Regions from separate parts of the Paenibacillus sp. IHBB 3054 genome, predicted to be linked through region 1. Evidence: riboswitches for the same ligand, from Rfam matches in the RefSeq annotation. Region 1 holds a riboswitch; each other region holds the start of a gene.
The links. A riboswitch is a leader RNA that binds a small molecule or an ion and turns the genes downstream of it on or off. The one in region 1 is predicted to bind cyclic di-GMP.

Region 1 (4,212 bases):
AGCATGTTTCCAACAATCCGCAGACTCAGCTTTCGGGTAACAAATCTGGACAACTGTGCTCCGAGGTAATTTTGCGAGCCTGGAACAGTGTATATCTTCTTTTTCGCGAGTGAGCGCAGCGCAGTCTCAACTACCTGCTGTGGAGTTGCTTTCTTCCCGACTGAAGCTTCCTCAGTCCCCACAACGGTGAAGAAATCTGTATCGGTAGAACCGGGACAAAGTGCGAAGAACTGGACTCCACGGTCACGATTCTCCCACCATAATGCGTCTGTAAAGGACAAGACAAAAGCTTTGGTTGCCCCATACACAGCCATATAGGGGAGCGGCTGAAATCCTGCAGTGGACGATACATTGATCACAGTACCAGAGCTTCTGCGCAGCATATCCGGCAAGAATAAATGGGTCATATTTACGACGGCAGCAACATTCAACATAATCTCCTCATGCTGCCGCTGGCCTGAGATTTGCTCGAACATCCCATGAGTGGCAAATCCGGCATTATTGACCAGCAGCTCAATCTCAAGCTTCAACAGCTGGCATTGCTGGAACAATTCCCTTGGTGCACTTGCTTCCGTAAGGTCCATAGCTATGACTTCGACTTTGATGTTATAGCTTCTTTCGAGTTCCGCTGCCAAGTTATCCAGTTTGTTCTTAGATCTGGCTACGAGAACCAGATGGCTTCCTTGTTTAGCCAGCTGTATTGCAAATTGTTCGCCAATGCCGGAAGAGGCACCCGTGACTAGCGACCATTTTCCTTGAATATTCATAAAATTACTCCTCCTATTAAAACGATGTATTCGTTAGGAAACGATGTTACCGATTGAGCAAAAAAAATTACTTTAAACGTAGTGCCCAAAGAAAAATTTGCTTGTTAGTTGGTAACGGTGTTTCCTGTTGAAATCATAGTAACCTGCTGGCTGGAGAAAGTCAAACCTTCTTTTTTTAAAATTTGCAAGAAGATATGTGTATGTAGGATTGACTTTGTGGAATCGACTGTATAGAATGCGTGGTATATGATTGGAAACTGCGTTTCCCGAGAATAACAACATAACTAAAGAAGGCGATTAAGTTGAATGAACCTAACAATTTTGCTGACGCAAGCAATAGAAAGCTGACAACCTACCAGGAAGCCCGCTTACAGAACACAGCTAGTCTTCGTCAACTCGTAGTTGATGCAGCAGCCTTTATTCTTCAGGAAGAAGGGCCGGAAGCTGTCACCGTGCGAAAAGTAGCTCAGAAGATGGGTTGCTCGACCAAGATCATCTACAGTCTGTTTGCTAATAAAGAAGGTTTAGCCCAGCAATTATATCTGGAGGGCTGCAAAATACTCTCGAACGAATTTGAGAGTGCTTCACAGTCAGAGGATCTGCAGCAGTATTTAATTAATCTGGCAGAAGTGTATTGGGAATTTGGCCAGCGCTATACCAGCTACTATAAATTGATGTTTGGGGGAGCATTTGCAGATTTCAAACCGGATGAGCAGAGCATGAAAGGCACTGTTACTGCTATGCGGCGCTTGTTGTCCGTGATTGTCAGCGCTCAAGAGCAAGGCCTAATTGCTGGTGATTCAAATGCGGAATTTATTGTAGGTACGATTTGGTCCTCTCTTCACGGAGTGATTCACCTGCACATAGGAGGACATTTGGGAAGTGTCGCAGCGTCGCACGCAGTGTATAAAGGAACGGTAGCTCTGCTTGCAAGCTCGCTGTTTGCACCTACAGCCGCAGCCAAGCATTTAAAGCAGGAGTAGTTAGTGAAATCCTTTATATAGGGCCGGGGTTCGAATCCTGAGAGTCTATAACACAATTTAAACGGCAGAGATGCCGTTTTTTTGTTTCTAAATTTGTTTTAAATCTTTACAAATGCCGAAGAACGAGGCCTATTTCCGAAAAAAAGGAAAAGGTATATAAGTAAGGGAGAACTAGGACTTATTAATTTAATAGGGATAAATTCCGATAAAGAAAGAGTCCTGTACAACTAAAGTCACACCTGCATACCCATAACGGGACAGAAAAACCGAGTTTGAAACAAAGGCAAATCCGTACGAAAGTCGGAGACGCAAAGCCACGGGTCTACTTCATCCAAAGGAGGATGTTAAGACAGCCGGGCCGCTCAAGGCACTTGGTTTTTTGGCGTGCCTACAAATAGCGCTGGGGGAGAGAAGTAAATGAGGTTTAGAAGGAAAGGGAAGTTTTCACGGACAGTTGTGTCCGCAGTGGCGGTGAGTATGCTTGTGGGCCTGTTTAGCGGAGGTCTTAGCATGAAGCAGGTTTTGGCTGCCGGGACCGATCCGGGTAGAACGGACTATAACGTATCCGGCAACCAGATTGTATGGCTGGAAGCAGAGGCCGACGGGGTGAAGCAGGTTCACGCGATGAATCAGGCCAGTGGTGCGAGCACTGTTCTTACATCGGGTTCATCCGCCAAGGATGCGCCTTATGTGAGCGGCAACGTTGCAGTGTGGTCCGACAAAGGAACAGAGCAGGAGTCTTCACTGAACTGGGATATTTACACTGCCGATCTTGAAACGGGTACCCGGAGAAAGCTTAACAAACAGTCTGGCACATATGGCAATCCGACTACGGATGGAGTCGGTGTAGTCTGGTACGAGCGCAAAAATTACGGCAGCATGATCTATCATGATCTGGCTACGGGTGTTGAAGCCGACCTCGGCGAAGGACGCTTCCCGGTGCTGGCCGGTGGCAATGTGGTGTATAAGAATGCCCGTGACGGGGGGCTCAGTCTGCTCCATTTGAAAAGCGGAGCTACGCGCGCACTTGTTAGTCTGGGCGGAGCAAGTTATGTGGACTGGTTTGTTTTTAACGGCAGCGATGTGCTGTTCAAGCAAAAAAATGGGTCTTCCGAGAGCAAATATGTGATTCTGAATATCAAGGATCTGACTGCTCTGCCTGTGGATCTCACCCAGATGAAGCCTGGAGGAACCCAGTATGCCTTTATGTCGATAGGTGAAGGGCAGGCAGTTTTTCAAGAGGAGAGGGACGGTGCTGTCACATTGCAGCAAGTGAACCTTTCTACATATGCAGTGAAATCACTGCCAGCGATAGAGCCCGGAACGAAGCTGATCGGCATTACCGAGGATAAACTGCTTTACAGCAAGAACGATGACTACATAGAGTCGATTGACCTGAAAGAAGGATCAACCCCTCCGAGTCCGGGAGCCACTCCAAGTCCAGGGGCAACCCCAGGAACGACTCCAGCTCCAGGGACAACCTCAAATCCAGGTGCAGTTCCAAATCCAGGCGCAGATCCGAACCCGGGTTCAACCCCGGAAGTGAAGACCCCTGTAGTAACCGGAGCCAAGGACAGTCAGGTTATCGGAAGTGCTGGAGGTACTTTGTCTGTACTGAATGGCTGGGCACGGCTGGAGATTTCAGCAGGAACCTTCCCAGACAATACCATTGTAAGCTTGGCCCAAGCTGAGCTGGAGAAAGAGGTACTGCTCGACGCAACCGGCAAAAAACTGCTGAAGGCAGGTTCTGCGTGGCAGGTGCAAGCGAATGCTCCGTTCCTGAAGCCGGCCAAGCTGACGGTAGGGTACCCGAAGGAAGCGCCTTGGACGACAGGCCGTGAGAAGCTTGGAATCTATAGCAACGATCCGGCAAAAGGCATATGGAACTATATTGGCGGAGTGACTGCGGCGGAAGACGCCGTTGTTCAATCCAGAATTACAGCTTCCGGACTATATACGGTAATGCTGCGTGGAGCTGAATTCACAGATATGTCAGGTCACTGGGCGCAGCAAGCTGTAGAGGTGCTGGGGGCTAGGGGGATTGTGAACGGGATGAACGGAACCGCTTATGCGCCAAAAGGGATCCTGACCCGGGCTGAATTCACCAAGCTGCTGGCAGCAACTCTTGGATTGCAGCCGCAGCGGCCGGAGACGCCGGCTTTCCGAGATGTTTCAGCTGCGAACTGGTCCTACCCTTATGTGGAAGCAGCTGCAGCGGCAGGAATCGTAACGGGAGAAGGTGGACTTTTTCACGGCAATGATCCGCTGACCCGTGAACAGATGATGGTGATGCTGATGCGGGCAATAGACAGCACTATCGGCAGCCGGGCTTCTGCTGCAGAATCTGCCAAGCTTGAAGCTGAATTGGGCGGATATAAGGACAACGGCAGCGTTAGCAGTTGGGCAAGGGATTCCGTAGCTGCGGCGGTGGGCAAGAAGCTGGTGCAGGGTAACGGACAGCT
Region 2 (4,212 bases), on a different contig from region 1:
AGTCAACCATACCTCAATCAATGCACCCGGCGGAATCAGCGAACTTGAGCTGGCCGGGCTGACGGCGGTACCCGGACAAGCCGTCAAGGTCCCGCGTGTACAGGAATGTAAGATTGCGATGGAATGCCGGCTGGTGCAGCTTGTGGAGCTCGGACATTGCGATATGGTTATCGGCGAAGTGCTAGGTTTTCATGTAGAGGATGAGCTGATTCATAACGGCCGAATTGATGTCGGCAAGCTGAAGCCGGTCAGCCGTCTGGCCGGCGCATCCTATGCAGCAATTGGCCGGACTTTTGAGCTGGACAGACCTCAGTATGAATCTTGATTAGGCTGGGTATTAGCAGCTAGATCAGATATTTTGGGGCAGAGGAAAGCTACTGCGCCTGATTTCTTAACCGCAGGCTTTGGGCGGTGAAGACAAGTTCTTCATCTGTCCCGTCAATCTTGGCGGTATATTCTCCAATCGTCACTTCGCTGTTGCAGATTTTGCGGACTGTAATATTTTTGCCGGCGGTAAGCACCGATTTCTCGGAGGACTGCTTCCCTACAGTCTGTGCGCTGATGGAGCCTGCCGCCTCGATTGTGGAGTCCGTGCACACCGCTTCCTTCATTACGAAACGGACATTGCCGGAAGAGAACAGCTGGCTGTGCAGACTACCCTCCTTATGAACATGGAGATCTCCGCCGGATTTAATAATGCTATGCTGTGACGAGGCGATGTCGATCCGTGTATTCTCCTCCTGCATCCCGGATATGGCGTCATGCAAATCCTGCAACAGCCTCAGAAACGTGCTAAGAACAGCATCCGTGAAGAAATCGGTGAACTGCCCCGGGTGCAGGAATACCTCCAGCATATGTCTTAATTGCCCGGTGTCGATAGGATAATCGGGATTCATCCCGGCAATAACATCCTGGAGATCACTGATCAGGCCGGGGAGATGGTCATATTTGCTTTCCAGCAGCAGCATAACCACCAGACCGTATTTTACGGTTTGCTGGCGTGATTGGACGGTATTCGCCAACTGCTGCGACGCTTCTCTCAGACTGGTCACTTCCTCCATCAAGAGAGCGGAGTACATGCAGAGGCGGTTATGTCTGGCTCCATAGTGCCCGGAGTACAATTGGCTGCCGACAACCTTGCCCTGGACAAAAATGCTGCCTGTAGCTGTGATTGTTGCATGTGTAACGTCGCCGTATATGTATACATTCCCCAACGCTTCAAGGATGGTCTGGTTTCCGATATCATTGGTGGCGACCACATCACCCGGGAACATCATTTTGGCGGCTTCGGGGTTCATATCCCCGGGAACAAGATATGTCTGGGGGAAATCAAAAACCTTGCGGTTCAGACCGCATCCCGTTAAGCGGGGCCTTCCCTGGCGGAGGGAAGCGATCCCGCCGTCCGCCAGCAGGGTTGTACATTCTTTGGTGACCAGCTGAATGTCTTGCGGCGGCGGGGAGGGAATAATTCCGCCATACACGTCGATGCCGGGCACTCCCTCTTCCGCAGGCAGCTTACGGGCAATGACCTCTCCCTCCTGGACAAAAGGAACCCTTGGATGGTTCAGGAAATCTGCAGGATCGGCAGTCCGAATGAATTCATATTCCCTGTCCTCAGCAAATAACAGCTCCAGCCGGGCATTCTTGCCGGGAATAGGGGCTTTACCCTCTGCGATGCAGACCGGGAGATAGGTAGGGTTGTTCAGCTCTGCATAAAGAGCCGGAATGTTGAGATCGCGCATAATGGAGCTTTTCTTGAAGCCGGCGATAATCTGGTCCACCGTAAGGGTGGACAGCAGCAGGCCGCAATTCGGTTGCGCCCGGACTGTGACATCTGCTGCAGCCGGGGAGCTGGCGAGCTTCCAGGCGTACTTTTCTGCACGGTAGAGCGTGAAGTAGACCTTCAGTTTATCTTCGGATACGGTGATCTGATACTGCGGCTTCTCGCAAATCTCCCAGGTGATACGGTCTGTGGGGGTTACTTCCGTAGGATCTGTCACCGTCTTCCGGTTAATATTCAACACCACAGGGTGAACGGAGGAAATGACAGCGGGTTTGCCGCCGGGCAGAGGAGGAGTAATGAATATTTGGTTGTTCTGTACGATAATACGTCCGTTCTTATCCTCATCTCCCCCACGGAGCGGCTTAGCCTGCACAGAGGGCAGAGCCGGAAGATCGGGGTTCCCGATTGGCGTTGTGGTATGAAATACATGCCCGAATTTCTCGATGATATGCTGTGGCATTACTCTAACCTCGCTTCTTCGTATAATCAATGGCATCTGTACAGAAAAGAGCATCATGGACTATGATAGGTTGCCTTCACCTACCGGTACCCAAGTCACATCTCAATTGGCAGCCTGGCGACCATGAATGGATAGTCTCACATTCTTAGGCCCATCGCTTTGCGTCCTGCCCTTTCGGGAAGTTTGCCTTTAAAAAAATAGATCAATGATATACATTCAGCATGAGGTCATTTAATCGACTCAAATCGACAGGGAATGTTCAATACTGGAGTGGTTGCCAAAATAATTCTACAAACAAGCTTAATTCTAGTACTTTAGTATTAAATTTTCAACTTAATAATAACAATCCCTCCGGTATCCCTTTAAAAGGGAAGCGGGTTAAAGTCCAAACGATATTACAAGCAAAAACGACCCTGCCTTTTCTCAAAGGACAGAGTCGTTTTTGCGAAAAAAAGGACGCTCCCAAGCTTATAGCTTGTGGGAGAGCCCTCTTTTGACAAGGTGCACGGCGCGTGCGCTTCCGGCCCGGACGGAGACTGGTGCCGGTATAACTGTGGCTGCATAATCGGCCCGTTCAATTTCCTCCAGCACCCGGTTAAGATGGGAGAAGACGGCTCCGAGATCACGGACTGCTGTCAATGAGCATTGACCCTGCAGCTCGGAGAACCAGGCGAACTGCAGATCCCGGGCGCGGCGCAGCGCTTCGGGAAGCGAACGGGTGCATTCGGCATCGGACAAAGTCTTGGTTCCATACAGGGCGATGCAGTCTGCGGTTGCCGTTACGACCTCTGTCATCCAGTCAGCTGCGGCATAATGTGCAGGCAGGAGGGAAATCTCCTCGGCGATCTCCTTGACGTAGCGGTGAACCTTTTGCAGATGCGAGGTTGCCTGTGTCAATGACCGCAATCCGCTGCGGCATTGATAATGGGATAACGTATAGTGCAGCTCTTTCTGCTGCTTGTCGCTCTTCGCCAGCAGTTGTCCGGAACGCACCAGCCTCTCCGGAGCCTGCTTAGAACTGCTGCTCTCTGCGGCGAGTCCGGTCAAGGCATCGGCCAGCAGCAGGGTCCCTTCCAGTGCCAGGCGTTTAACCTTGACGAACCCCCCGGGGGGAACGATAATCATATTTATTATTAAGGCAATCAGCACGCCGATTAAGGTCTCCGCGACTCTCCACACGATATAAGGGTCCTGATAAAAGGTCAATGCCAGCACGGAGGTCACACCGACCTGGGAAACGGCTTGAATGTTAATCCGGCAGGCGGTGGCCACACCGATGCCGATCAGCAGCATCAGCAGAATAGACAGTGCCCCCACGTCGAAGAAATGGCCCACGAGCAGGCTGACAATTCCACCGAGCACAACGCCCATCAGACGGTAAATCCCTTTTTCCAGCGAAGCCTTGACGCTTCCTTGGGTGATAAGAATTGCGGCAAGCGGTGCAAAGTATAAATAACTGTCGCCGTGCAGGCTGTGAACCGCAAGCCAGGAGAGTGAAGCAGCAATCGTAACGCGTATCATATATAGAGATAATCCGAATTTTTCAAGGCGGTCCTGCAACCCCTCGTTCATGTTAGTCATCTTCTTTCACATCAATAAGAGAACATTTTTAGGTTTTCAGCAATTTTCATTATAGCACTCAAAAACAACAATAACGGGTACAGTTTTTACGAACTTGTTAAGTTTCTGCACTGCAGTTAACATTGTAAGCTATCGCATATATTGCATTAATCCTATATGCTATATATATTGAAGTGTGTCGAAGGAAGGGAGGAATTGTCGCTTATCAGCGCTGAGCATGCCACTTTAGATTGTTCCCTGCGAGAAGCGGGTAAAATAGGTTGTACTACATAAGGTAAGGGAGGTCGTTAGCCATAACTACCCTGGAAGGCACTATTATTTCTTTTGACCAGGTTACCAAACAATACGACGATGAAGAAGCCGTGTTAAAAGGAGTCAGCTTCGAGAT
Region 3 (4,212 bases), on a different contig from region 1:
CAGTGCTGCCCCACTTTAAGCCTCTTTTTATGGTGCGGCCCTTTTGCATTCCGGATATCTCGGATAATTTTTGCCCGGAGGCGGGCAGTATCTCAGTATTGCGAACTTGTTCCATAACGCGCTCTGTGAAATCATCAGCCAGATTAGAACTTGTATACAATTGTGAATCCGTCAGTAGATCGTTATCAGTGCCGGACAAGTCATTGTGATTGGTGTAAGCCCATTTTTTCATTGGAACCCTCCCTGGATTTCGACCATTGTTTCTTCAGCTTTTGACGGGCGCGGTGGAGACAATTTTTGACCTGGTGCATAGGCATTCCCGTTATCGCTGAGATTTCCTCATAGGATAATTCTTTGGTATAGCGAAGCAGCAGTACAATCCGGTATCGCTCTGGAAGCTTGGACAATTTCCGGTGCATTTCAAGCTCGTCTTCCTTACGCATATACTGCTCTTCAGGGGTTGGCCCGCGGTCCTTCTCCTCCAGTAAGTTACTGCTTGTTAGGCCTGGGGATTTCCGCCTTTTCAGTGACCTGAAGTGGTTGATCGCAATGGCGTACAGCCAAGCGGCAAAGCTTGATTGGCCATGATGCTCGCGGAGTTTCTGGTATGCTTTAATAAATGTTTCCTGGGCCAAATCCTGTGCATCCTGGTGACTGGCGCCTATACCGAGCAGCAGACCATACAAGCTCGACTTGTATCTGTCTACGAGTACCGCAAAGGCCTCACGGTTGCCCTGCAGCACTTCGGCAATGATTTGTTCATCGTTTTCCTGTGCCTTCATCCAGTGCCTCCAATTGATTTATTTGTATATAAGACGCACCAGCGCCACAATATTTCTCACTTTTAATAAAAAAAGAAAGATTATGTTCAGATCATACTACACATTGCAGGGGGAAGAGAGAATGAAACAAGACGAAGCAATCCGTCTGGTAGGCTTGGCCGTAAAGGGTGATCCGGCAGTCAGGGCGGTATTTCTGAAAGGTGCACATGCCGGAGGAGAGCAGGATGCTTACTCGGATGTTGATTTGTACTGTTTGGTACACAGCGAGAGCTTGACGGATTTTTTAGCGTGCAGAATATCCTATATGGAGAGCTATAAACCGCTGATATTCTGGTCGGAAGCTAACTTCGTAGGCCCGCAAATTGTTGGCGTGTTTGAAGACGGACTGCATTTCGATCTTTATACGGTGACTGAGGAGAGTCTGAAACAAACCGAGCAAATCCTTGTCCTGCATGATCCCGAGGGATGTCTTGCCAACTACAAGGCAGAGAACTTCCCCATGTCGGATGCGGAGATTACGAGGATCCTTTCCGGTTTCACTTTCAGCCTTCTGGAATTTGAAACTGCGTATCTTCGCGGCGATTTGCTCTGGGCACATCGGCTCGGCAGTCATCTGGCGGCAGATCTAATGGCGGTTCTGCGGCATGTATTAGATCCTTCTACAGCGCAGCTCGGCATTAAGAGACTGCATCGCAAACTCAGTCCACAGCAACTGGATGAGTTAACAGGAGCGTTAAATGGTCTTGGATCGGACGCATTACCTTCAGGTGTCAAGAAGCTGGTGGACCTCGCTGCAGCGTTAATTGCAGACTTGGCCGAACGGCTGTCAGAGAACTGGAATCAGCGTTTTTTCGATTTTATGGTCAAACGGATCTACGCACTATCGTAACAAAACAGATACAGCGAACAATATTTGAATGTGAGAAAAAAGGAGGATAATGACTGCTATTGTCGAATTATAAATTTAGATAGATAATAAACACCAAAATATGTTTGTGATTCGGAAGCGCCAGCTGATGAACAAAGGCAACTCCGCCGAAAGGCGGAAGACGCAAAGCCACCGGTCTAAACCGCTCACGAAAGCGGCATGACAGCGGGGACGCTCATGTAGTTTGGTTTTTTGTTGTCTAAATACAACAAAAGGAGAATAAAAAAACATGTTTTTGAAGATTCGCCACAAAATAAGGCCAGGTTTAGCGTTTATTCTGGCTGCGGCCTTGGCTGCAGGACCCCTGATTGCTACTCCGGTCCACGCAGCTGCGAAGTACACTTTTACAGATGTCAAAACTGCATATAACATGCCGCTTGACTACAACTACAAGTTCACGGGTGACACGATCGCTTCACTGGAGAAGGATAGCAAAGGGGCTTATCAGCTGTACTTACATAACTGGAAGAAGAAGACGACGGAGAAAGTCACTTCTACTAACACGTTCAAAACGAACTTGCAGCTCCTGGGAGACAGTGTTTATTATTATGAGTCCACAATTGAAGTGACTAAACAAATTAATATCTATCCGAAGAAGCTGGTACAGTACAATTTGAAAACCAAAAAAACAAGCGAGCTTCCGCTGGAAGTGAAAAATCCGGAATTACTCGGTGTGGGTGATAAATATTATGCACACAGCAGTGGCTCATATTTTTACTTCACTAACAAAACGACGCTGGAAACTCAGACCATCAATGATCTCGGTTTTGATCAGGTCTACCAGTTTGTAGATGACAAGTTCATCTATAGCAAATGGAACACCGGCACGTTGTATCTGTATGATCTGCCAAGTTCAAAAACAATTGAGATTTACAAGCTGAAAGAAAATGAATCCTTCAACCTTGTAGCTTCGAATGGTAAAGATATTGTCTGGATGATTGACTCCAAAGAAGTGGATGCTGCCGGCAAGACCAAAAATTACTTCATCTATATGACGATGGACCGCAGTAAAGCCGGAGCCCCGGTTAAAGTATTGCTCAAACGTGAATGGGTAATTGGCGACCGGAACGATCTATTAATCGTGGGTGACAATTATGCGGTGTTCTCGGAAATGATGAACAATAAACTAGTAGCCCGCGGAGTGAACCTCCGAAACGGGGAACTCTTTTTGCTTGGGGAACGAAACCGCAGTGCGGACAATTTTGTGTATTTTAATAAAGATACTTTGATCTCACGCGACGCGAATGACTATATTGTGCTTCGTACAATAGTCAGAACACCATAAATGAATTTTCCGAAACTATCAAAAAAACAGTGCAATTTGACGATAGTAGTAAAGCGGTAAATCTTGGGTATGAACCTATTTCCAATGAATCCCGCAATCGTAAATTGAAAAAAACAACTAGAGGAGTGTCATTAAAAAATGATCGCAGAAACTAAAATGTACCCGGAATTCAACACCATCTTCATCAGCTTGCATGGATTTGCCGAATTGGCTGAAACAGTAAAAGAAGTGGAAATATTCGAAGCATCCATGCCAACTTTGCCGATCCACGAGATGTCTCTGATTATTGACTGCAATGATATGGCGCCATTCAAGCCGGAGATACTGCCGGTTCTGGAACGCTGCTATGTGCTGTATAACGGATTTAAACATGCGGTTCTGGTGAATCCGAAGAAAGTGGTAGCCAAATCTCAATTACAGAGAGTAGCTCCAAGCGCCGGATTTAAAGGACATTTTGTGGATACGGTGGAAGAGGCTTGGGCAATCGTTAAATCCTAAATCCTAAATCTAAAGCAGAGGGTGGTCAACCATGGCTAATGTCAAAATAGTAAGCACCGAAGTGCACCATCCTGCCTATAAGATCAGCAATGAAGAATTGGCTCAGCAGGCCGGATCCTCAGCAGACAAGCTTATCGGCATTTGGGAGTTCTTTGGCCGTAAGGATCGTTATTACGCGGCGGACTATGAAGAGAGCACGCTTTATATGGCTATTGAAGCATCCAAAAAGCTATTGAAAAACTGTGGTCTCAGCGGAAGCGATTTGGATATGATCGTATTCTCCTCAGGAACACATGATTTCAGCGCTCCGACAGATGCTGCATTTGTGCATCAGGCGCTGGAGGGTAAAGATTCCTGCATTATCTATGACAGCAATGCCAACTGTGTAGGTATGGTTGTCGCTGCTGACCAAGCAGCCCGATCCATGATATCCACTCCCAGAGTGAGATACGCACTCATTGTAGGGTCGGAGCAGATTGCCCGTTTCTACAAAGAAGGGGACCTGGCGTCCAAGGGACTTTGCGGAGATGCGGCCTGTGCGGTTCTGTTGGAGAGAGTGGAGGACACGGATTCCGGCCTGATAGATTCGGCTTACTACACCAATACGCAGAAGGCGGAGGATATGCAGTTCCCTGCCGGAGGCATGACACAAATGTACGGAGAACATCTGTCGCTTGAAGAGAAGAAAATCTATCTTCATCCGGAGTATAACGTCAATG

Region 2: it holds a riboswitch for cyclic di-GMP, as region 1 does, so the genes downstream of both, ACQ76X_RS23790 (flagellar assembly protein A) here and ACQ76X_RS30785 (S-layer homology domain-containing protein) in region 1, are expected to answer to the same signal.
Region 3: it holds a riboswitch for cyclic di-GMP, as region 1 does, so the genes downstream of both, ACQ76X_RS11600 (hypothetical protein) here and ACQ76X_RS30785 (S-layer homology domain-containing protein) in region 1, are expected to answer to the same signal.

What each region holds. Positions count from the first base shown of each region.
Region 1 is NZ_JBOFBG010000045.1:19,616-23,827, forward strand. It holds gene ACQ76X_RS30775 (SDR family NAD(P)-dependent oxidoreductase) at 1-767, opposite strand, end outside; gene ACQ76X_RS30780 (TetR/AcrR family transcriptional regulator) at 1,070-1,750, shown strand; cyclic di-GMP riboswitch class I at 2,023-2,116, shown strand; gene ACQ76X_RS30785 (S-layer homology domain-containing protein) at 2,261-4,212, shown strand, end outside.
Region 2 is NZ_JBOFBG010000026.1:53,934-58,145, reverse strand. It holds gene ACQ76X_RS23795 (flavin reductase family protein) at 1-325, shown strand, start outside; gene ACQ76X_RS23790 (flagellar assembly protein A) at 375-2,243, opposite strand; cyclic di-GMP riboswitch class I at 2,349-2,441, opposite strand; gene ACQ76X_RS23785 (FUSC family protein) at 2,712-3,815, opposite strand; gene ACQ76X_RS23780 (ABC transporter ATP-binding protein) at 4,127-4,212, shown strand, end outside.
Region 3 is NZ_JBOFBG010000008.1:16,534-20,745, reverse strand. It holds gene ACQ76X_RS11615 (DUF4179 domain-containing protein) at 1-232, opposite strand, end outside; gene ACQ76X_RS11610 (RNA polymerase sigma factor) at 201-782, opposite strand; gene ACQ76X_RS11605 (hypothetical protein) at 904-1,671, shown strand; cyclic di-GMP riboswitch class I at 1,798-1,889, shown strand; gene ACQ76X_RS11600 (hypothetical protein) at 1,940-2,995, shown strand; gene ACQ76X_RS11595 (hypothetical protein) at 3,134-3,493, shown strand; gene ACQ76X_RS11590 (ketoacyl-ACP synthase III) at 3,525-4,212, shown strand, end outside.